2 linked regions of the Roseateles amylovorans genome follow. The protein of the gene in region 2 binds, or shares a complex with, the protein of the main gene of each other region. Links are inferred from orthologs where the notes say so. Each region holds a gene or a part of one and is shown on either strand. Other genes may lie near its edges.

Region 1 (10,321 bases), 250 kb from region 2 along the record:
CGGCCCACTGCCATTGCTGACGATCGCCGCTGTAGTTGAAATCACGGCCTAATTGACGCAGATCGGCACCGATCGCCTGTGCATGCGCGGCGATCGACTCAGGCGGCATCGGATCGGACACCACCACCGGACGCCCGGCGCGCATGATGTGCGCCTTTTCGCGGCCCACGGATTCGCGATCCGGGCCCAGGTATTCGGTGTGGTCGAGGTCGATGCTGGTGATCACGCTGCAATCGGCGTCGATGACATTGACCGCATCCAGCCGCCCGCCCAGACCGACCTCCAGGATCACCAGATCCAGCGGCTCGGCGGCCAGCCGATGCAGGATCGCCAGGGTGGTGAACTCGAAATAGGTCAGCGCCTGGTCGCCCCGGGCCGCTTCCACCGCCTCGAAATGAGGCACCAGGTCGGCCGCATCCACCGGCTTTCCGCCGATGCGGCAGCGTTCCTGGAAGTGCACCAGATGCGGCTTGATGTAGAGCCCGACCCGGTAGCCGGCCTGCAGCGCGATGCTTTCCAGCATGGCGCAGGTCGAGCCCTTGCCGTTGGTGCCCGCCACCATCACCACCGGGGTGTGTTCACCAAAGGTCAGGCCGAGCGCGTCGCGCACCTTGGCCACGCGAGCCAAGGTCATGTCGATTTCCTTGGGATGCAGCCGTTCGCAGTGCGCCAACCAGGCGTCCAGCGCTTGCTGAGCTTCAGGGGTCGAGGAGGAGTGTGCAGTGGAGGACATCGAGGTTCGCAGAAGCTGAGGGGGGCGATCGAACGAATGCGTCAGCCAGGACGGCCCGATCAGGCGCGCCGCCGGCCCGTCCGCGTCAGTGGATCCAGCATGCCGGGCTCACTGAAAGGACCTGGGGCCCGGCCACACCGCCTTCCTGGTCAGGACGGCTTGAGGCTGTCGATCGAACGATCGGGGCTTGTGTGAGCCAGGCCCGGTCGTTGGATCCCAGGACACTTGCAGATGAGGGCGAAGCGGCACAAATGAAGACGGCCAGACCGTTGCGGGTCTGGCCGTGCAGGCAGGGGGACCGGGCGGCCGCCACTGGCGACCGGTCCGGAATCAAGCGACGGCGTCGGCGCTTTGGCGCTGCAGCATGGCCAGGCTGCGGGCGATGACATCACGCAGCTTGCGACGGTCCACGATCATGTCGACCGCACCCTTCTCCATCAGGAACTCGGCGCGCTGGAAGCCGGCGGGCAGCTTCTCACGCACCGTGTTCTCGATCACACGGGGGCCGGCAAAGCCGATCAGCGCCTTGGGCTCGGCGATGACGATGTCACCCACGAACGCAAAGCTGGCGGACACGCCACCCATGGTCGGGTCGGTCAGCACCGAGATGTAGGGGAGCTTGGCTTTGGCCAGCCGGGTCAGTGCCGCATTGGACTTGGCCATTTGCATCAGCGAGAGCAAGCCTTCCTGCATCCGGGCGCCGCCGGTCGCGGTGAAGCAGATGAACGGAGTCTTCTGCTCCAGTGCCGCTTCCACGCCGCGCGCGAAACGCTCGCCGACCACCGAGCCCATCGAGCCGCCCATGAAGTCGAACTCGAAACAGGCGGCCACCACCGGCACGCTCATGACGGCGCCACCCATGACCACCAGCGCATCGGTCTCGCCGGTGGATTCCAGGGCTTCCTTGAGCCGGTCGGGATACTTCTTGCTGTCCTTGAACTTCAGCGCATCGACCGGCAGGATCTCCTGGCCGACTTCATAACGGCCTTCGCCGTCCAGGAAGGCGTCCAGACGGGCGCGGGCGCCGATCCGGTGATGGTGCGAGCACTTCGGGCAGACATTGACGTTCTGCTCCAGGTCGGTCTTGTACAGCACCGTTTCGCAGGACGGGCACTTGATCCAGAGGCCTTCCGGCACCGTGCGGCGCTGGTCGGGATCGGTTTGCTGGATCTTGGGCGGGAGAAGTTTCTCAAGCCAACTCATGGCGGGCTCCTTGGTTGTCACTGGGCGTCCGGGGCGCTGCGCGCCGGGTCAGGCGTCCAGCGCGGCGCGGATGTCTCGGATGAACGCCGCAGCCTGGATCGCGACATTATCGCGCGTCTGGGACTCGATCAGTTGGACGAGGGCCGAACCGATCACCACCGCGTCCGACACGCGCGCAACCGCCGCCGCGGTCTTGCCGTCCCGGATGCCAAACCCCACCCCCAGTGGCACGCTGATGTGGGCCCGCAGGCGGGGCATCGCGTCGGCCACGGCGCTTGTGTCCAGATGCCCGGCCCCGGTCACGCCCTTGAGCGAGACATAGTAGACATAGCCGCTGGCCATGCGGCCGATGAGCGCGACCCGCTCATCGGTGGAGGTCGGCGCCAGCAGGAAGATGGGGTCCATCGCCTGCGCCTTGAGCGCGGCGGCAAAGGCCACGCATTCCTCCGGCGGATAGTCCACCACCAGCACGCCGTCCACGCCGGCGGCCTTGGCCTCCAGGACGAAGGCCTCGGGACCGAAGCGTTCGATCGGATTGGCATAGCCCATCAGGACGATCGGCGTCTCGGCATCCCGGGTGCGAAATTCCCGCACGATCGCCAGCACATCGCGCAAGGTGATGCCCTTGGCCAGGGCCCGCTCGCTGGCGCGCTGGATGACCGGGCCATCGGCCATCGGGTCGGAGAACGGCACGCCGAGCTCGATCACGTCGGCACCGGCCTCGGCCATCGCCAGCATCAGCTCGACGGTGACGTCCGCGTAGGGATCACCGGCGGTGACATAGGGGATCAGGGCCTTGCGGCCTGCGGCACGCAGCCGGTCGAAGGTGGTCTGGATGCGGCTCATCGTGCAGCTCCGTTCAGCTCGGCGCCGCCCTTGACGGCATGGCCGGCCATGGACGGACGGTCGAAATAGGTGGCGCCCGACAAGTCGGCCACGGTGCCGATGTCCTTGTCCCCGCGGCCGGAGAGGTTGATCAGCAGATGCTGGTCCGGACGCATCGTCGGCGCGAGCTTGATCGCATGCGCAATCGCATGGCTGGATTCAAGCGCGGGGATGATGCCCTCGGTGCGGCACAGCCGGTGGAAGGCGGACAGCGCCTCCGCATCGGTCGCCCCGACATACTCGGCGCGGCCGATGTCCTTCAGGTAGGCATGCTCCGGGCCCACGCCGGGATAGTCCAGGCCGGCGGAGATGGAATGGGTCTCGATGATCTGACCCGCCGCATCCTGCAGCAGATAGGTGCGATTGCCGTGCAGCACGCCGGGCGTGCCGGCGGACAGGGTCGCGGCATGCTTGGGCGTGTCCACGCCATGGCCGGCCGCTTCCACGCCGATCAGGCGCACATCGGCATGCGGAATGTAGGGATAGAAGATCCCGATCGCATTGCTGCCGCCGCCCACGCAGGCGATGACCGCGTCCGGCTGCCGGCCGATCATCTCCGGCATCTGCACCAGGCATTCGTCGCCGATGATGCGTTGGAAGTCGCGCACCATCATCGGATAGGGATGCGGACCGGCCACGGTGCCGATGATGTAGAAGGTCGACTCGATGTTGGTGACCCAGTCACGCATCGCTTCATTCAGCGCGTCTTTGAGGGTCTTGGAGCCGGAATCGACCGGCACCACCGTCGCGCCCAGCAGGTTCATCCGGTAGACATTGGGCGACTGCCGCTTGACGTCCTCGGAGCCCATGTAGACCACGCATTCCATGCCGTAGCGGGCGCAGATGGTGGCGGTGGCCACGCCGTGCTGGCCGGCTCCGGTTTCGGCGATCACCCGCTTCTTGCCCATGCGCCGGGCCAGCAGCGCCTGCCCGATGGTGTTGTTCACCTTGTGGGCACCCGTGTGGTTCAGGTCTTCACGCTTCAGGAAGATCTGGGCGCCGCCCAGTTCCTCGCTCAGGCGGCGGGCGTGATAGATGGGGCTGGGCCTGCCCACGAAGTGAGCGAGCTCGTACTTGTACTCGCGCAGGAATTCGGGGTCGCGGCTGTAGCGGTCATAGGCCGCGTTGAGGTCGTCCAGCGCATGGACCAGGGTTTCGGCGACGAAACGTCCGCCGTAATAGCCCTGAGCCAGGCCGCCGGCCACCGGGCCGAAGCGTCCCTGGGCATCGGGTTGCGCATAGCCGGGCAGTGCCGCGGACAGTTGCTCGGGCGCCGACGAAGCGGCGGACGTGGAAGCGATCGTGGAAGACATGGGATGTCCCCTTGTGCAATAGGTGTGGCGCGACGCTCAGGCGCGCGCAGGTGCGGCGATCAGACGATCGGCCTCGCGCACGGCGTCGCAGAACTGGCGCATCTTGTCGGCGTCCTTGAGGCCCTTGGCGACCTCGACGCCGGAACTGACGTCAACGGCGCAGGGCCGGACCTTCCGCACGCCATCGATCACGTTGGCTGCACTCAACCCACCAGACAAAACGACCGGAGAGGGAACGCTTGGAGGCAGCAGTGACCAATCAAACACCTTTCCACCCCCACCGTAGCCGTCGACGAAGGCGTCGAGCAGCACAGCTTGGGCGCTGGAGAAACGATGGGCGAAGTCTAACAAATCAAAGCCCTCCGCCATGCGGGCCGCTCGCAAGTAGGGTCTCGCCCAGCGTGCGCACTGCTCGGGCGTCTCGTCGCCATGGAACTGCAGCAGCAACTGGGGCAGCGCCTGCAGCGCGGCATCGATCGTCGCCTCATCGGCATTGACGAACAGGCCCACCGGCGTCACGAACGGCGGCAGACGGCGCACCAGTTCCGCGGCTCGGGCCACCGTCACCGCACGCGGGCTGGGCGCATAGAACACCAGGCCGATGGCGTCAGCGCCGGCTTCAACGGCGGCGTCCACATCGGCCTCTCGGGTCAGGCCACAGATCTTGATTCGGGTACGGCTCATGAGGGTCATCTTCCAGGTCGATCCAGCGGGCGTCAAAGCGTGACCCGTGACCGGCCAAGGCCCGTTCAGGCACCGGTCAGGACACCATGACGGGCCAGGCGCGCGTCAGGGCAGCCAGTCCATGGCGGCGGTGCGCTGCGGCAATTCCAAGTGCGCATCGTAATAAGGGCCGACGAAGTAAAGCCCGTCAGGCGCGAAGGTCGGTGCCGCCGCATCGCGCGAGCGGGCGGCCAGCACCTCGTCGATCCAGCTGGCCGGGCGGTTGCCGGTGCCCACCGCGATCAGGCAGCCCATCAAATTGCGGACCATGTGATGCAGGAAGGCGCTGGCATCGAATTCAAAGCGCCAGTAGGAACCGCGCCGATGGACGTCGATCGCCCGCAGCTGCTTGATCGGCGAGGCGGCCTGGCACTCGGCGGAGCGGAAGGAGCTGAAGTCATGCTCGCCGATCAGCCGAGCGGCGGCGTCGCGCATCGCGTCCCCGTCCAGCGGGCGGAAGATCCAGCCGCAGGCGCCGCTTTCGATCGCCGGCCGGACATTGGATTCCAGCAGCAAATAGCAGTAGCGACGGCCGCGTGCCCAGTTGCGGGCATGGAAGTCGTCCCCTGGGAAGGCGGACCATTGGACGGCGATGTCGGGCGGCAGATAGCGGTTGGTACCGCGCACCCAGGAGAACGGCTCGCGCTCGACCGGCGAGTCGAAGTGGACGACCTGATTGAGCCCATGCACGCCGGTGTCGGTGCGCCCGGCGCAGATGGTGCGGATCGGCTGCGCGGCGAACTGCGCCAGCGCGGCCTCCAGACGGTCTTGCACCGTGCCGCCCCCCGGTTGGCTCTGCCAGCCCTTGTAGGCCCCGCCGCGGTAACTCACGCCCAGCGCCACGCGCATCCACTGCTCCGATTGCGATCCAGAAAAAGAAAAAGGCGCCCGGCCAGGCCGAGCGCCTTGTCGTGAACCAGCGCGGACTTTAGCGCAGCTGGTCCAGCATCGCCTGGGCGCGGCTGCGCAGCGGGCCGTCGGCCTTGGCCACCAGCTCCTGCAGCACATCGCGGGCGCCTTCGGTGTCGCCGATCTGGCGGAACTCTTCCGCCAGCTCGAGCTGACGCTGCAGGCCTTCGTCGTCGTTCGGATCGATGCTGTCCAGGTCGACACCCAGGTCGTCCAGGCTCATCGTGTCCGCCGACGGCGCGCGGGCCGGTGCGCTCAGGTCGGGCAGCTCCAGCTCGGGGACGCTGTTGGCCGAGGAACGGCTGGCCGGCTTGTCGTCGCCGGTGCTCGGCAGGTCCAGGTTGATGCTGGACAGATCGAAATCCAGCGAATCATCCGGGGCGGGCGCCGCCTTGGCGGGACGGCCTTGCTGACCCAGATCATCCAGGTCGCCCAGGTCACCCAGGTCGAACTCCAGCTCCTGCTTGCTGGCCGGGCCGGCCGGCGCAGAGACGCCGCCCAGGTCCAGATCCATGCTCATCGGCGGCTGGTTGACCGAACTCGGCAGCGCCTGGGTGGCGGCCATGGCCGGTGCAGGCGGCGGCGGCGTGTTCAGGTCCAGATCCAGGTCCAGGTCCATCAGGCTGGACGGACCGCTGTCGCGCGGCGCTGCAGCGGCGGCAGCGCGGGCGATGGCGGTGTCGGCCCCATGGCCCATGCTGATGCCGGCGGCAGCAGCGGGCAGCGTGCTCGCATTCATCGGCTCGGGACGGTCCTCGTCATCACCGCTGAGGGTGATCGGCGCGCCGCCGGGCTGGTACAGCGGATTCTCGGGATCCACCTGGCGGCCCAGTTCCTGCACCTTGGCCCAGTCTTCGCCTTGACCCTTGGTTTCAGCATACAGCTGGATGGCCAGTTGCTCGAAGCCCTTGATGTCGCGACGCTTGCCGTAGACCTCGAGCAGCTTGACGCGAATCGCCAGACGCTCCGGATTGGCGCGCAGCGCTTCCTTCAGGATTTCCTCGGCCTGCAGATCCCGGCCGTAGGCGAGATACACATCGGCTTCGGCCACGGGATCGACATCGCCGATCGCGTCGAGCTGGCTCAGCGAGTAGCTCATCGACGATTGACCAGTCGAGGTGCCGTCACGGGTATCGACGCGCTGACCGCCGCTGTGGCCGAAGAACGAGTCCGGTGCCAGACGGCTTTCGGCGAAGGCGGTCTCGCCGCGGTTGGCGGCATCCTTCTTCGCCTTCCAGCGGGTGAAGGCCACGCCGCCGACGATCACCAGCAGGGCCGCACCGATGGCAGGCAGGTAGTCGCCCAGCTTTTCGAGCAAGCCAGGCTCTTCCTGAACCTGCGGCTGCGGCACGACGATCGGCTTGGGCGGCGCCGAGGCCGCCATCACCGGCTCCGAGGCCGCCGCCTCGGCGGTGGCACTGGAGGCCGGCTCCGAGGCCACGGCAGAAGCGGCCTCCGGCACATTGGCGGCCACGGTCACCGGAGGGATCGGCGCCGGCGCCGGCGCAGGCACGGGTGCCAGCGTGGGCGCTGGGGCCGGTGCAGCGGCGGTGGTCGGTGCAGAGGGCTTGGCAGCGGCGGAAAGCTTCTTCAGCTCTTCCACGTTGCGGGTCAGTTCGGCCACGCGGGTGGCGGAGTCCTTCTTCTCGGTCTCCTTCGACACCTTGGTTTCGGTGGCCGCGCCCGGCTTGCTCAGCGTCAGCTTGTCCGGCGCCTGGGCCGCGGACGACTTGCGCTCTTCCACGGCGGCTTGGACATTGCCCTTGGCCTGGCGCTCGCTGTCGGTGGCCTTCAGGGTCGGGGCCGCTTCGGCCAGACGCTGACGGTAACCGCCGAAGTCGCTGCTTTGCGCCTGAATGACCTGACGGGCTTCCTTGGGCGGGATGCTGGACAGCGATTCGCTGCCCGGCACCTGCAACACGGCACCGGACTTCAGCCGGTTCATGTTGTTGCTGATGAAGGCGTCCGGATTGTTGCGATACAGGCCGACCAGCATCTGGTCCAGCGAGACGCCGGAAGGCTGGGTGCGCGAGGCGATGCGCGAGAGCGTGTCACCTGGCTGGACCGTGTATTCGCTGGCGCCGGTGGCCGGTGCCGGCGCGGCGGCCGGAGCGGGCGCGTTGGCGCGAGGACGCGAAGCGGAGCCGTTCGGGGACGCCGACGCCGAGGCGGTCGACCGACTGCCACTGGCGGCCGACGGCGACGACGCCTGGGCACTGGTGCTGGGCGCGGGGGCCGAGATCACCGGCGAGGCGCCGCCTTCATTGTTGCGGGCGACGTTGCCATTGCTGGGGGGATCGAACAGCAGCGTGTACTCGCGCACCAGGCGGCCGTTGCTCCAGCTCAGTTCGAGGATCACGTCCACGAACGGTTCCTGAACCGCGCGGTCGCTGGTCAGCTTCAGGTAGGGCCGGCCGTCTGCACGACGGGCCAGCTGCACCTGCGTGCTGGTCAGGATGGCGTTGTAGTCCAGACCGGTGGAGCGGTAGGACTCCGGCGGAGCGACCCGCAGCTTCAACGAGGAAGCCTCGTCGGGCGTCATGCTGCTGATGTCGATCTCGGCACGCAGGGTTTCACCCAGCGCCGATTGCACCGTCAGCTTGCCCAGTCCCAACCCCCAGGCCGAACCTGCCGCCAGTCCCAAAGCGGTAACCGCGGCCACTTGGCTCAGTGCAAATCGCGCATATGCGCTCGAATGTTTTTTCAAGGCGTCCCCCAAAGCAACAAGGCGGCCACACGAAGAGGACCGCCTGTCATGACGTATTGTTGTTGTGCGGCTCGAGCGTTCAGCAAGGCACGGTCCGTTCCCGCGGTAGAAAATCACAACGGTGGCAAGCATATACGGTCCGTTGCTGAGGTAGCTCCTGAATAGCAGCCATGAGCCAGCGCTGGTTCACAGCCGGTTACCAGCTTGTCGTTTGCTGGCAACGCCGCCGCCAGCCGCTGACCGGCCCAAGCCCACCGTGACCGATCTCACGACGGACTCCCGCACCGCCTGGAGCCAGGCATCCACCGTCCATCCGACATCTCAACTCCCTTTTTCGGCACCGAACCGCGCGCCTGAAGACGTCAAACGTCACGCAAATGAAAAAAGGGCGCCGAGACCTCTCAGGCGCCCTTCTCTTCTATGTGTATCGCAGGACCGATTCCGCTTCGCCGTGAGGACGCATCCGGAAACACGGCGCCGCGCTCAGCGCACCGCCAACGGAGGATCAGCGGTCCAGCAGGATGCGCAGCATGCGGCGCAGCGGCTCGGCGGCACCCCACAGCAACTGGTCGCCCACGGTGAAGGCGCCGACATACTCCGGGCCCATGGCCATCTTGCGGATCCGGCCGACCGGAATGGTCAGCGTGCCGGTGGCGGCCACCGGCGTCAGGTCCTTGATGGTGGCTTCGCGGGTATTGGGGACGACCTTCACCCATTCGTTGTCGGCCGCGATCATGGCTTCGATGTCGGCCAGCGGCACATCCTTCTTCAGCTTGAAGGTCAGCGCCTGGCTGTGGCAGCGCATGGCGCCGATGCGCACACAGAACCCGTCCACCGGCACGGCGGCGGTGCCGAAGCCCTCGCCCTGGCCGAGGATCTTGTTGGTCTCGGCCATGCCCTTCCACTCTTCCTTGGAAGTGCCGTTGCCCAGGTCCTTGTCGATCCAGGGAATCAGCGAGCCGCCCAGCGGCACGCCGAAGTTGGCCACCTCATCGGCCGAGAAGCCGCGCTGCTTGGCGATGATCTTGCGGTCGATTTCCAGAATGGCGCTCTTCGGGTCGTCCAGCAGCGACTTGACTTCGGCATTCAGCGCGCCGTATTGGGTCAGCAGCTCGCGCATGTGCTGCGCGCCGCCGCCCGAGGCCGCCTGATAGGTCTGGGTGGACATCCACTCCACCAGACCCGCCTTGTAGAGCGCGCCCACGCCCATCAGCATGCAGCTGACGGTGCAGTTGCCGCCAATCCAGTCCTTGCCGCCTTGCGACAGCGCCTGCTTGATGACCGGCATGTTGACCGGGTCGAGCACGATGACGGCGTTCTCGTTCATCCGCAACGACGAGGCCGCATCGATCCAGTGACCGTTCCAGCCCGCCGCGCGCAGCTTGGGATAGACCTCGTTGGTGTAGTCGCCGCCTTGGCAGGTGAGGACGATGTCGCAGCGCTTGAGCTGCTCGATGTCGAAGGCGTTCTGCAGCGCCGTCTCGTTCTTGGCGAACGAGGGGGCCGCGCCGCCGGCGTTCGAGGTGCTGAAGAACAGCGGCTCGATCAGGTCGAAATCCCGCTCCTGGGCCATGCGGTCCATCAGCACCGAGCCGACCATGCCGCGCCAACCCACCAAACCAACCAATGTCGTCATTTGCGTTCCTTTAGAAAGCGCGCGGAGCGCGCCTTGATTCGCCCAAAAACTTCGCCCAAACACATCACAAACCCTGGGGGTCCCTGCCCGGCTCGCTTCGCCGGGTTTGTGTGGGGGCGAGACGAACCGGAGCTGGACTAGCTCTTGATGGTTTTGGTGGTGGTCGCGCCGGTGTCCGCTGCAATCGCAGCGACCACGGCCTCGCCCATCTC
Region 2 (11,387 bases):
GCTGCGCATACCAAAGCACCGTCAGCGCCTTGCAGGCGCCCAGCGCGGCGTCGTAGAGGTCATGCGGATCGGGGCCCGCATCCTCACCGCCGCCGGCGACCGACTGGTCCGCGGTCAGTTGATGCTGGCGGATGCGCACGGTCTGGCGCATCGGGCCGGTCTTGTCACGCTGGATCTGGATGCTCATCGACAACTCCTCTGGAATGGCGCACGCATCCTACGACGCGGCCCCGGGCACGGCATCTGCCGACCGGGTGATGGCGACTGCCTCAGTCAAAAAGCACGACCGTTCTTTTTTTGATTCTGCACGGCTAGAATGCGCCGCAAACCGCACCGCCGCTGTCTGCGCCGTGGTGTCTTCACGAGAACAAACAAGGATGACCATGACCTCCGAAGAACTTGTTGCCCAGTACGGTCCGCGCGACAGCATGGACTACGACGTGGTGGTGGTCGGAGGCGGGCCTGCTGGCTTGGCCACGGCCATCCGCGTGAAGCAACTGGCTGCGGAGAAGGGTCAGGAGATCTCGGTGGTGGTGCTGGAGAAGGGCTCGGAGCCGGGCGCCCACATTCTGTCCGGCGCGGTGATGGATCCGAAGGCGATCACCGAGCTCTTCCCCAACTGGAAGGAACTCGGCGCGCCGCTGAACCAGCCGGTGAGCGGCGATCAGGTGCTGTTCCTGAACGAGACCGGTGCGCAGGACACACCGCAATGGCTGATCCCGCAATGCTTCCACAACCACGGCAACTATGTGGTGTCGCTCGGTGCGGTCACCAAGTGGCTGGGCGAGCAGGCCGAGGCGCTGGGGGTGGAGATCTTCCCCGGCTTCGCCGCCGCGGAGCTGATCTATGACGAGCAAGGCCGGGTCAAGGGCGTGTCCACCGGCAATGTCGGCGTGGGCAAGGATGGCGAACCGCATGACGGTTTCCAGCTGGGCATGGAATTGCTCGGCAAGTACACGATCTTTGCCGAGGGCGCTCGCGGCCATCTCGGCAAGCAGTTGATCGCCAAGTACCAGCTCGATGCGGGCAAGGATCCGCAGACCTATGCCATCGGCATCAAGGAGCTGTGGGAAGTGCCGGCCGACAAGGCCCAGCCCGGCCAAGTGGTGCACACCGCTGGCTGGCCGATGGACAGCGAGACCTACGGCGGCGGCTTCCTCTATCACCTGGAAGGCAACAAAGTGACGCTGGGCTTCGTGGTCGGCCTGGACTACAAGAATCCGTGGCTGTCGCCCTTCGAGGAAATGCAGCGCTGGAAGACCCACCCCAGCATCCGCAAGCACATCGAAGGCGGCAAGCGTCTGGGCTATGGCGCGCGCGCCATCACCGCCGGCGGTCTGCTGAGCCTGCCCAAGACGGTGTTTCCGGGCGGCGCGCTGGTGGGATGCGATGCGGGCTACCTGAACGCGGCCCGCATCAAGGGCAGCCATGCGGCCATCAAGACCGGCATGCTGTGCGCCGAGGCGCTGGTCGACGCACTGGCTGCCGGCCGCTCGCTGGACGAGCTCAGCGCTTACCCAGCGGCGTTCGACAAGAGCTGGCTGCGTGAGGAGCTGGACCAGTCGCGCAACTTCAAGACCTGGTTCAAGAAGGGCAACACCGTTGGCACGCTGATGACCGGCATCGAGCAATGGTTGCTGCCCAAGCTGGGCATGAAGCGGCCGCCCTGGACCATCCACCGTGATCAGCCCGACCATGTCTACCTGCGTCCGGCGGCGGAGATGCCCAAGATCAGCTATCCCAAGCCCGACGGCAAGCTGACCTTCGACCGGCTCTCCTCGGTGTTCGTGTCCAACACCAACCATGAAGAGAACCAGCCGGCCCACCTCACGCTCAAGGACAACAGCGTGCCGGTGCAGATCAACCTGGCGAAGTACGCCGGCCCCGAAAGCCGCTACTGCCCGGCCGGCGTGTACGAATTCGTGAACGATGGCGGCACCGAGCGCCTGCAGATCAATGCGCAGAACTGCGTGCACTGCAAGACCTGCGACATCAAGGATCCGACCCAGAACATCGTCTGGGTGACGCCCGAAGGCGGCGGCGGACCGAACTACGCGGGGATGTGATCCACCCTCCTCATGGACGCGAAAAAGCCCGCATGCAGCGGGCTTTTTTCTAGGCGCAGCGCCTGTCGGAGCAGACCGCGTGGCGAGGTCTGACTTCAGCGCTGGAGCACAGACATCCAACGCGCCAGCAGTTGCTCGTCGTGCGTGCCTTCACGCTGGTGCGCCATGATGCGCTCGCGCTCGCCCGGGGTTCGGTTCTGGCTCAGCTTGACCTTGAGCTTGCTGCGCTCCACCGGCACACGGAAGCCAACGATCGCACCCAGCAGCTTGCCCTGGAAGTCGGCCGGCAGACCGCTCCATTGCTTGGCATAGGCCGGCTCCTGCGTGGCGATCAGGCGCTTGAGCAGGTTGTCCTTGTCGAGCGGATGATCGAGGATCTGCACGCGCCCATGCACCTGCAGCGTCAGGTAGTTCCAGGTGGGGACCGCCATCGGCGAATCGTAGTGGCGCGGGGACACATAGGCGCCCGGGCCGCTGAACTGCACCAGCACCTCGCCGGCGTCGGCGCTGCTCAGCGCCGCGACGTGCGGATTCGCGCGAGCGAGATGGCCTTCCAGCCACCAGCCGTTGCCCGTCTTTTCTGCCCCCCAGATCATGGGGACAGGTGTTGCCGACAGCCCGTGCGTCGGATCCTTGAGGATCAGGGTGGCGAGCGGGTGCTGGTCGATCAGCAGCCGCGCCATGGAAAGGTCAGGCACGTCGAATTGCTTGGGCGTGTACATGCATCCCAATGTAGAACAGAACCCTCGCACCGCAGGCGCGAGGCGGCTTCGAGACGGTATCGATAGGCAACATCCAACAGTGCAAACGGCCCGCTGCCGGCGACCCTTCGGCACCACGCCCCACTGCCCTGACCATCGATGACGAAACGGACGCGCCAATGAGAAAACCCCCCGCAACTTTCGCTGCGGGGGGTCTCACATTCTGGTTGGCGGAGACGGAGGGATTCGAACCCTCGATGCAAGTTTTAGCTCACATACTCCCTTAGCAGGGGAGCACCTTCGGCCTCTCGGTCACGTCTCCAACCGGAGAAGCCGAGACTATAGCACGGCTTTTTGCACGCTCAAGTGAACTCGACCATCAAATCACATCAAGAACTCGCGCCATTGACGCAATAACGAATGCGTCAGCGCCGCGAATGCCGCAGCGGTCGGCTTCCGAGCGGTGCGCCGACCACCGCGTGACGCGTCTTTCAGGCCGCGTCCTGATCCAGATCGAAGGCGCGATGCAGCGCGCGCACGGCGAGCTCCATGTACTTCTCGTCGATCACGACCGAGGTCTTGATCTCGCTGGTGGTGATCATCTGGATGTTGATGCCCTCTTCCGACAGCGAGCGGAACATCTTCGAGGCCACGCCCACATGCGAACGCATGCCGATGCCCACAATCGACACCTTGCAGATGCGAGTGTCGCCCTGGACCTTCGCCGCCTGCACCGCGGGGCCGACGGTCTTTTCCAGCAGCTCCATCGCGCGCTGGTAGTCGTTGCGGTGCACGGTGAAGGAGAAGTCGGTCTTGCCGTCCTGGGAGACGTTCTGGATGATCACATCGACGTCGATGTTTGCATCCGCCACCGGGCCCAGGATCTGGAACGCGATGCCCGGCTTGTCGGGCACGCCCAGCAGGGTCACCTTGGCTTCGTCGCGGTTGAAGGCAATGCCCGAGACGACGGCTTGTTCCATTTTTTCGTCCTCTTCAAAAGTGATCAAGGTGCCGGACTTGGCTTCCTCGTTGATATCGATGTCCCAGTTGGTGAAGCTGGACAGCACCCGCAGCGGCACGCGGTACTTGCCCGCGAATTCCACCGAGCGGATCTGCAGGATCTTCGACCCCAGCGAAGCCATCTCCAGCATCTCTTCGAAGCTGATGGTGTGCAGCCGGCGGGCTTCGGGCACGATGCGCGGGTCGGTGGTGTAGACACCATCCACATCCGTGTAGATGAGGCATTCATCGGCCTTCATCGCGGCGGCAATCGCCACGGCCGAGGTGTCTGAACCGCCACGACCGAGCGTGGTGATGTTGTTGTCCTCATCGACGCCCTGGAAGCCGGCGATGACCACCACCTTGCCGGCGCTCAGGTCGGCACGCACCTTGGCGTCGTCGATGCTTTCGATGCGGGCCTTGGTGTAGGACGAATCCGTGGCCACCGGCACCTGCCAGCCGGTGTAGCTGACCGCTTCCAGGCCTTCGGCCTGCAGCGCGATGGCCAGCAGACCGACCGAGACCTGCTCGCCGGTGGCGGCGATCATGTCCATCTCGCGCATCAGCGAGGGCGAGCTGCTCGCAGGCGAGAGCTCCTTGGCCAGGCCCAGCAGGCGGTTGGTCTCGCCGCTCATGGCCGAGGGCACCACCACCATCTGGTGGCCGGCCCGGGCCCACTTGGCGACGCGCTTGGCCACATTGCGGATGCGGTCGGTCGACCCCATCGAGGTGCCGCCGTACTTGTGAACGATCAATGCCATGGGAGTGTCTTCAGAAACCCTGGAGGAATCGGGATGAACGCGAGCTGCGTCCGCATGATCGCGAGAGCCGTTGCGCGGGGCGCCAGCGGTCCGCAACCGCAGCGGCCGATTCTATAGGCCGCCCCCTGCCGCAGCGGCCCGATCAGCCGGGCCCGCGGGTCCAGCGCAGCGCCACCGGCGCCTGTGCGTCAGGATCGATGCAGCGCGCATCCAGGCCCAACCCGGGCGCGAACAGCAAGGTGTCGCCCAGGTACAGCAGCGGCCCGTCCCTCTGTGGCGCGGCAATGCCGGCACTTTGCCAGCACTTCTTGAGCGCGCGCGGCAGGCCACGCTCATGCGCCTGAAACCGCTCGCCGCCTTCGCGCGGACGCAAGCTGACCTTGCTGAGCCGGGAAGCCGCCACGCCACGCTCCGCCACCAAGAGCACCTCCAGCACGCCGCCCCAATCCGGCAGGGGATAACGACCGGGTTGGCTGAGATCGAGATCAGCGCGGGCGGTGGGTCCTGAAGCCGTCGAGGGTGCAGCCGAGCATGCGACCGAGGGGAAGGACGGGAGAAAGTCAAGGGGCGAGGACGCTCTCCGCATCGGCGCCGACGGCGACGAGGACCCTGACGACGTGGATCCGACCGCCCGCGGCGTCGAAGCTGCTTCGACCCTTAGCCGGCCTCGGTACAGATGCACCTCGTGAGCCCCGAACGGCCAGCGACCCACACCGGCCAGCGGCGCCTCACGCATCAGGCGCTGAACCAAGGTGGACGGCGCCGCTCGACCCGCCTCCCGATGCAGCCACGCGCGCAAGGCATTGAGCGCGCGCGCCGGGCTCAGCGCCTGCGCCCAGGCCTGGCGCAAGCCGTCGTCATCGGACCAGCGCGCCAGGTCTTCCTCGGCCATTTCCCGTTGCAGCGCGACGGCCTGCTGGGCCCACTCGGCCGCGCGCGCCAGAGCTGTCTCGGCACCGGGCGCCTGCGCCAGCAAGGCGGGCCAGACGGCCTGCCGCAGATGGTTGCGGGCGAAGCGCGTGTGGGTGTTGCTGTCGTCGTCGATGAATTCCAGCCGATGCGCGCTCAGGTAGGCCTCGACCGACTCACGGGGCTGATCCAGCCACGGCCGCGCCCAGCACAGGCCATGGCGCCATTGCCGCTTCGGCATCGCGGCCAGGCCGGCCGCGCCCGCACCACGCAGCGCCTGCAGCAGAAAGGTTTCCGCCTGGTCACGGCGATGGTGCGCGAGCAGCAGCAGGTCGGCGCCTGCCGCTTCGGCCATCCGTCGCAAGGCCGCATGCCGTCCCGCTCGGGCCCAGGCCTCAGTGCTTTCGCCGGCAGCCGGCTGTCCGCTCAGCCGCTCGACCTGAAGCGTCACGGGCAGGCCCCGAGCCGCCCAGGCGTCCACCTGGGCCTGGGCATGGCTCACCCAGCCATCGGCCTGGGTGCTGAGTCCATGATGAATGTGCAACGCCACCACGCGCAGGCCGAGCTGGTCGGCCGAACAGGTGGTGGCGTGGAGCAGCGCGGTCGAGTCCCGACCGCCGCTGTAGGCGACTGCGACGAGGCCGGACCCAACGCCGCGATCCGTCGACGGGCCGGCAGACTCGCCGGCCGCGGGCTCAGCGGCTCTTGGTGTCGCTGAACCGGCCATAGGCCTGCAGGCGCTCGTAGCGGCGCTCCAGCAGATCCTTGGTCTTCAGGTCGGAGACTTGGCGCAGTGCATCGCCGAGGGCGCGCTTGAGGTTGGAGGCCATCTGCTTGGGGTCACGGTGGGCCCCGCCGACCGGTTCACTGACGATCTTGTCGATCAGACCCAGCGCCTTCAGGCGGTGCGCAGTGATGCCCAGGGCCTCGGCGGCCTCCGGCGCACGCGCGGCGGTCTTCCACAGGATGGACGCGCAGCCTTCGGGCGAGATCACCGAATAGGCGGAGAACTGCAGCATCAGCACCTGGTCGGCCACGCCGATGGCCAGAGCGCCGCCGGAGCCGCCTTCACCGATCACGGTGGCGATGATCGGCACTTCCAGCTGGGCCATCTCGAAGATGTTGCGGCCGATCGCTTCGGACTGTCCGCGCTCCTCGGCACCGATGCCGGGATAGGCCCCCATGGTGTCGATGAAGGTGAAGACCGGCAGACCGAATTTCTCGGCCAGCTTCAGCAGGCGCAGCGCCTTGCGATAGCCCTCGGGCCTCGGCATGCCGAAATTGCGGTGGGTGCGTTCCTTGGCGTCAGACCCGCGCTGGTGACCGATCACCATGCACGCCTGGCCGTTGAATCGCGCAATGCCGCCGACGATGGCGGCGTCATCCGCGAAATGGCGGTCGCCGTGCAGTTCCTGGAACTCGGTGAAGACTTCCGAGCAGTAGTCCAGCGTCTGCGGACGCTGCGGATGGCGCGCCACCTGGTAGACCTGCCACGGCAGCACGTTGGCGTAAATGTCCTTCGTGAGCTGGTGGCTCTTCTTGCCCAGGCGGTCGATCTCTTCCGAGATATCCACCGCGGACTCACTCTGCACATAGCGGAGTTCGTCGATCTTGGTCTCGAGCTCAGCGATCGGCTGCTCGAATTCTAGAAAGTGCTTTTTGCTCATCCTGCTTGGTCTCTCAGAGATGATGGCCTGCGGGAGGGGAATCGGGTGTCCACCGCGCGGTCAGCGCCGTGGTACGCCCGTAATTCCCCGCTTGGTCCCGCCATGCCGCGCCCGGATGTCGGACGCGCGGTCGGGGCCGCAAGGGTTTCAATAATCCACCGGTAGCGGATCGAGGCTGCGCCAAATGTACCATGTGGCCACCGAGCGATACGGCGCCCAGCCCTCCCCCAGCTCGCGCGCCTCGGCGCGCGAGACCGGCTCGTCGCTGAAGTACTGGAGGCTGATGCCCTTGATCAGGCCAGGGTCATCCAGCGGCAGGACATTGGGGCGCATCAGGTGGAAGATCAGGAACATCTCGGCCGTCCAGCGACCGATGCCGCGGATGGCCACGAGTTCCTCGATGATGGCTTCGTCGTCCATCTGCGCCCATTGGCGCACATGAACCTGTCCGGATTCGAAGTGCTGGGCCAGGTCGACCAGGTACTCGACCTTGCGGACCGACAACCCCGCCGCCCGCAGCGCCGTCTTTTCCAGGGCCAGCACATCCACCGGTTTGATCCGGTTGGCCGGGCCGGGTATGAGCTCCAGGAACTTGTCCCACAAGCCCTGCGCGGCCTTGACCGAAATCTGCTGGCCGACGATCGATCGCGCCAGCGTCGTGAACGCATCGGTGCGGCTTTGCAGCCGCGCCTCGCCGAATTGGGGAATGAGCTTCTTCATCACCCGGTCGCGCTTGACCAGATGACGGCAAGCCTCGTCCCAATAGTCCGGGGTCACCCCGGCAGTCGCCACACGCGCCATCAGGCCTGCTCTCCAGACTTCTGAGCCACGCGCACCCAGGCGGTGCCGGACGCGGAATCCTTCAGTTCAATGCCTTGGGCCGCCAGGGCCTGACGGATGCGGTCGGCTTCGGCGAAATCACGCGCGGCCTTGGCCGCCGCGCGTGCAGCGATCTGGGCCTCGATGGCGGACTCGTCCAGACCCTCGCCGGCTTGCAGATAGGCCTTAGGCACCTGCTGCAGCACGCCCAGCACACCGCCAAGCGCCTTCAGCAGACCCGCGTCGGCCGACGAGCGGTCGCGGTTGACCTGATTGGCCAGCTCGAACAGCACAGCCAGGGCGCCGGGCGTGTTGAAGTCGTCGTCCATCGCCGCCTTGAAGGCGGCTGCAGGGCCCTGGGTCCAGTCGATCTCGACCTCATCCGCGGGCACCGCGTCCAGCGCCGTGTACAGACGGCGCACCGCCGTGCGGGCATCGTCCAGGCTGGCATCGCTGAAATTGAACGGGCTGCGGTATTGGGTGCGCAGCATGAAGAAGCGGATGGCTTCGCCGTCGAACTTCTTGAGCACGTCGGCGATGGTGAAGAAGTTGCCCAGGCTCTTGGACATCTTCTCGTTGTCGACGTTCAGGAAGCCGTTGTGCATCCAGACATTGACGAAGGGCTGGCCGAACGCGCCTTCGCTCTGGGCGATCTCGTTCTCATGGTGGGGGAACTGCAGGTCCATGCCACCACCGTGGATGTCGAACCGTTCGCCCAGCAAGGCGCAACTCATGGCCGAGCACTCGATGTGCCAGCCCGGACGACCCTCACCCCAGGGGCTGGACCATTTGGCCTCCGCCGGCTCTTCGGCCTTGGCGGACTTCCACAACACGAAGTCCATCGGATCCTGCTTGCCACCATCCACCGCCACCCGCTCGCCGGCGCGCAACTGGTCCAGCGACTTGCCGCTGAGCTTGCCGTAGCCGTCGAACTTGCGCACGGCGTAGTTCACGTCGCCGCCCTCAGACTGGTAGGCCAGGCCCTTGGCCTCGAGCTTGCCGATGATGTCCAGCATCTGCGGGACATAGTCGGTCGCACGCGGCTCATGGGTGGGCTTGGCAATGCCCAGCGCATCGAAGTCGCGGTGCATCGCGGCGATCATCTCGTCGGTCAGCTCGCGGATGGTCAGGCCACGCTCGAGCGCACGACGGATGATCTTGTCGTCGATGTCGGTGATGTTGCGAACGTAGGTGGTGTGATAACCGCTGGCCTTAAGCCAGCGATAGACCACGTCGAACGCAATGTTCATCCGTGCGTGGCCCATGTGGCAGAGGTCGTAGACGGTGATGCCGCATACATACATGCGGACGTGGCCCGGATCGATCGGTTGAAAAGGCTGCAGCTGACGGGTCAGCGTATTGAAAATGCGCAAGGAGGACATGAGTGGGGCCACTGGAGAAGTCCCGGCCTCGACCATCGCGGCCCGGCGCGGGCATGGCGCTGTCGGGGTTCCGGCCGGTGCGGAGGTGCCGACGCACAGCGACGGGCGGGGCCGGAAGAGGCGGGGTCAAGCGAGGGACGACAGCTCGCTCTAGAATGGTCGTCAGTATAGCGGCCCGACTGTCTGGCAACTCCGGACAGACCCTGGCCGACCCCGGCCCGATGCGGTCGACCTCGCCGGACCTGACCGAACGCCATCGCCCCGGAGGGCCCCCGCTGCGCATCACCCGACCCCGCCGCGGCCACCCGCCCCCGAACACCAAACACAAGAAGCGCCAGCACACGCCCACCATGCCCAGTCTCACTCCCCTGCTCCGTTCCTTCTGCATCGCCGTGGCGGTACTCAGCGGCACGGCGGTGCATGCTGCCGCTCTGGACGATGCCCAGGCCCTGTGGGCCGCCGGCAAACGCGACCAGGCGGTCAAGGTGGCCGAGGACGCCCTCAAGGCCACGCCCGACGATCCCCGCCTGCGCTTTGCCCTCGGCACCATGCTGATGGAACAGCAGCAGCTGGAGCGCGCCCGGGTGATCTTCCTCAAACTGACCGAAGAGTTCCCCGACCTCGCCGACCCCTACAACAACCTGGCGGTGATCCATGCCGCGCGCGGTGAATACGAGCCCGCGCGTCAATCGCTGATGCGGGCACTGGAATTGCAGCCTGACCATGCACAGGCGCAGGAGAATCTGGGCGATGTGCTGATGCGCCTGGCGCAGCAGTCCTACGAACGCGCGCTGAAGCAGGCCCTGGGTGACGACACCGCCCTTCGCCTGAAGCTGCAGCGCGTGAGCGAGTTCAACGGCGTCAAACGCGCCGCGCGCTGAGCGGTCGGTCGGCCTCCATGGCCGGTCGGCTCGCTTTCCCTCCACGTTTCCAACGGTCGACACACGCAACCCCATGAGGACTTCCAAATTCCTGCTGGCGCTCGGCGCCGCGACCCTCGGCCTGGCTGCCTCGCTGGCGCAGGCCCAGGTGGTCAAGCTCAGCACCACGATGGGTGACATCCGCATCCAGCTCGAGCCCGAGAAGGCCCCCAAGACGGTCGCCAACTTCCTGAACTATGTGAAGGCGGGCCACTACAACGGCCTGATCTTCCATCGCGTGATCGATGGCTTCATGGTGCAGACCGGCGGCTACACGCCCAAGCTGCAGCAGCGCCCCACCAAGCCGCCGATCCCGCTAGAAGCGGGCAATGGCATGCTGAACATCCGCAGCAGCGTGGCCATGGCCCGCACCGGCGATCCGAATTCGGCGACCTCGCAATTCTTCATCAATGTGGTGGACAACCCGGGTCTGGATCCCGGCTATGCCCGCGACGGCCTCGGCTACGCGGTCTTCGGCTACGTCATCGAGGGCATGGAAGTGGTCGACAAGATCCGCGCCGTGCCCACGAGCGCGCGAGACGCCGCGTTCCAGAACCTGCCCACCACCCCCATCCTCATCAACAAAGCCACCGTGGAGAACAAACCATGAGCAAGAAAGTCGAACTGCACACCAACCAGGGCCTGATCACGCTCGAGCTGGACGATGCGAAGGCCCCCGTGTCCGTCGCGAATTTCCTGGCCTATGTGGCCAAGGGCCACTATGACGGCACGATCTTCCACCGCGTGATCAAGGGCTTCATGGCCCAGTGCGGCGGCTTCGAAGTCGGCATGAAGCAAAAGCCCACCGACGCCCCGATCCAGAACGAGGCCAACAACGGCCTGAAGAACGACAAGTACACCGTGGCGATGGCGCGTACCAACGCCCCGCACTCGGCGAGCTCGCAGTTCTTCATCAACACCGTCGACAACGAGTTCCTGAACTTCAAGAGCGAAAGCCCGTCGGGCTGGGGCTATGCGGTGTTCGGCAAGGTCGTGGGCGGCACCGACATCGTCGACAAGATCGAGAAGGTCAAGACCGGCCGCTCCGGTTTCCATGATGATGTGCCGGTCGATCCGGTGATCATCGAGCGCGCCGTCGCGGTCGAGTGATTCACACACCCTTCCCGCTGCCCCAGCCGCTGGCGCGATGGCGTGCCGAGCCG

Evidence for each region.
Region 1: the proteins of N4261_RS09370 (region 2) and accD are in contact, whole or in part, in a solved structure (PDB 8UXZ), measured with the Escherichia coli proteins. The link is inferred for Roseateles amylovorans from one-to-one orthologs.

Annotation. Positions count from the first base shown.
Region 1 is NZ_CP104562.2:2,421,379-2,431,699, reverse strand. What follows is about bases 1-2,877. They hold accD (acetyl-CoA carboxylase, carboxyltransferase subunit beta), read right to left. Parts: upstream 1,937-2,877; coding sequence 1,064-1,936; downstream 1-1,063. Other genes in these bases: trpB (tryptophan synthase subunit beta), read right to left, coding at 2,779-2,877; trpA (tryptophan synthase subunit alpha), read right to left, coding at 1,985-2,782; folC (bifunctional tetrahydrofolate synthase/dihydrofolate synthase), read right to left, coding at 1-733. Outside these bases: more of trpB, read right to left, coding at 2,878-4,071; N4261_RS10300 (phosphoribosylanthranilate isomerase), read right to left, coding at 4,171-4,818; tRNA pseudouridine(38-40) synthase TruA, read right to left, coding at 4,924-5,706; N4261_RS10290 (motility hub landmark protein FimV), read right to left, coding at 5,786-8,428; asd (aspartate-semialdehyde dehydrogenase), read right to left, coding at 8,979-10,109; leuB (3-isopropylmalate dehydrogenase), read right to left, coding at 10,247-10,321.
Region 2 is NZ_CP104562.2:2,178,245-2,189,631, reverse strand. What follows is about bases 5,118-7,888. They hold N4261_RS09370 (acetyl-CoA carboxylase carboxyltransferase subunit alpha), read right to left. Parts: upstream 7,104-7,888; coding sequence 6,132-7,103; downstream 5,118-6,131. Other genes in these bases: N4261_RS09365 (DNA-3-methyladenine glycosylase family protein), read right to left, coding at 7,251-7,888; tilS (tRNA lysidine(34) synthetase TilS), read right to left, coding at 5,118-6,163. Outside these bases: N4261_RS09400 (OsmC family protein), read right to left, coding at 1-187; N4261_RS09395 (electron transfer flavoprotein-ubiquinone oxidoreductase), read left to right, coding at 384-2,066; N4261_RS09390 (FMN-binding negative transcriptional regulator), read right to left, coding at 2,162-2,788; N4261_RS09380 (aspartate kinase), read right to left, coding at 3,259-4,527; more of tilS, read right to left, coding at 4,670-5,117; more of N4261_RS09365, read right to left, coding at 7,889-7,904; cysS (cysteine--tRNA ligase), read right to left, coding at 7,904-9,304; N4261_RS09355 (tetratricopeptide repeat protein), read left to right, coding at 9,655-10,185; N4261_RS09350 (peptidylprolyl isomerase), read left to right, coding at 10,259-10,834; N4261_RS09345 (peptidylprolyl isomerase), read left to right, coding at 10,831-11,334; N4261_RS09340 (UDP-2,3-diacylglucosamine diphosphatase), read left to right, coding at 11,331-11,387. UniProt on the Escherichia coli protein: Component of the acetyl coenzyme A carboxylase (ACC) complex. First, biotin carboxylase catalyzes the carboxylation of biotin on its carrier protein (BCCP) and then the CO(2) group is transferred by the carboxyltransferase to acetyl-CoA to form malonyl-CoA.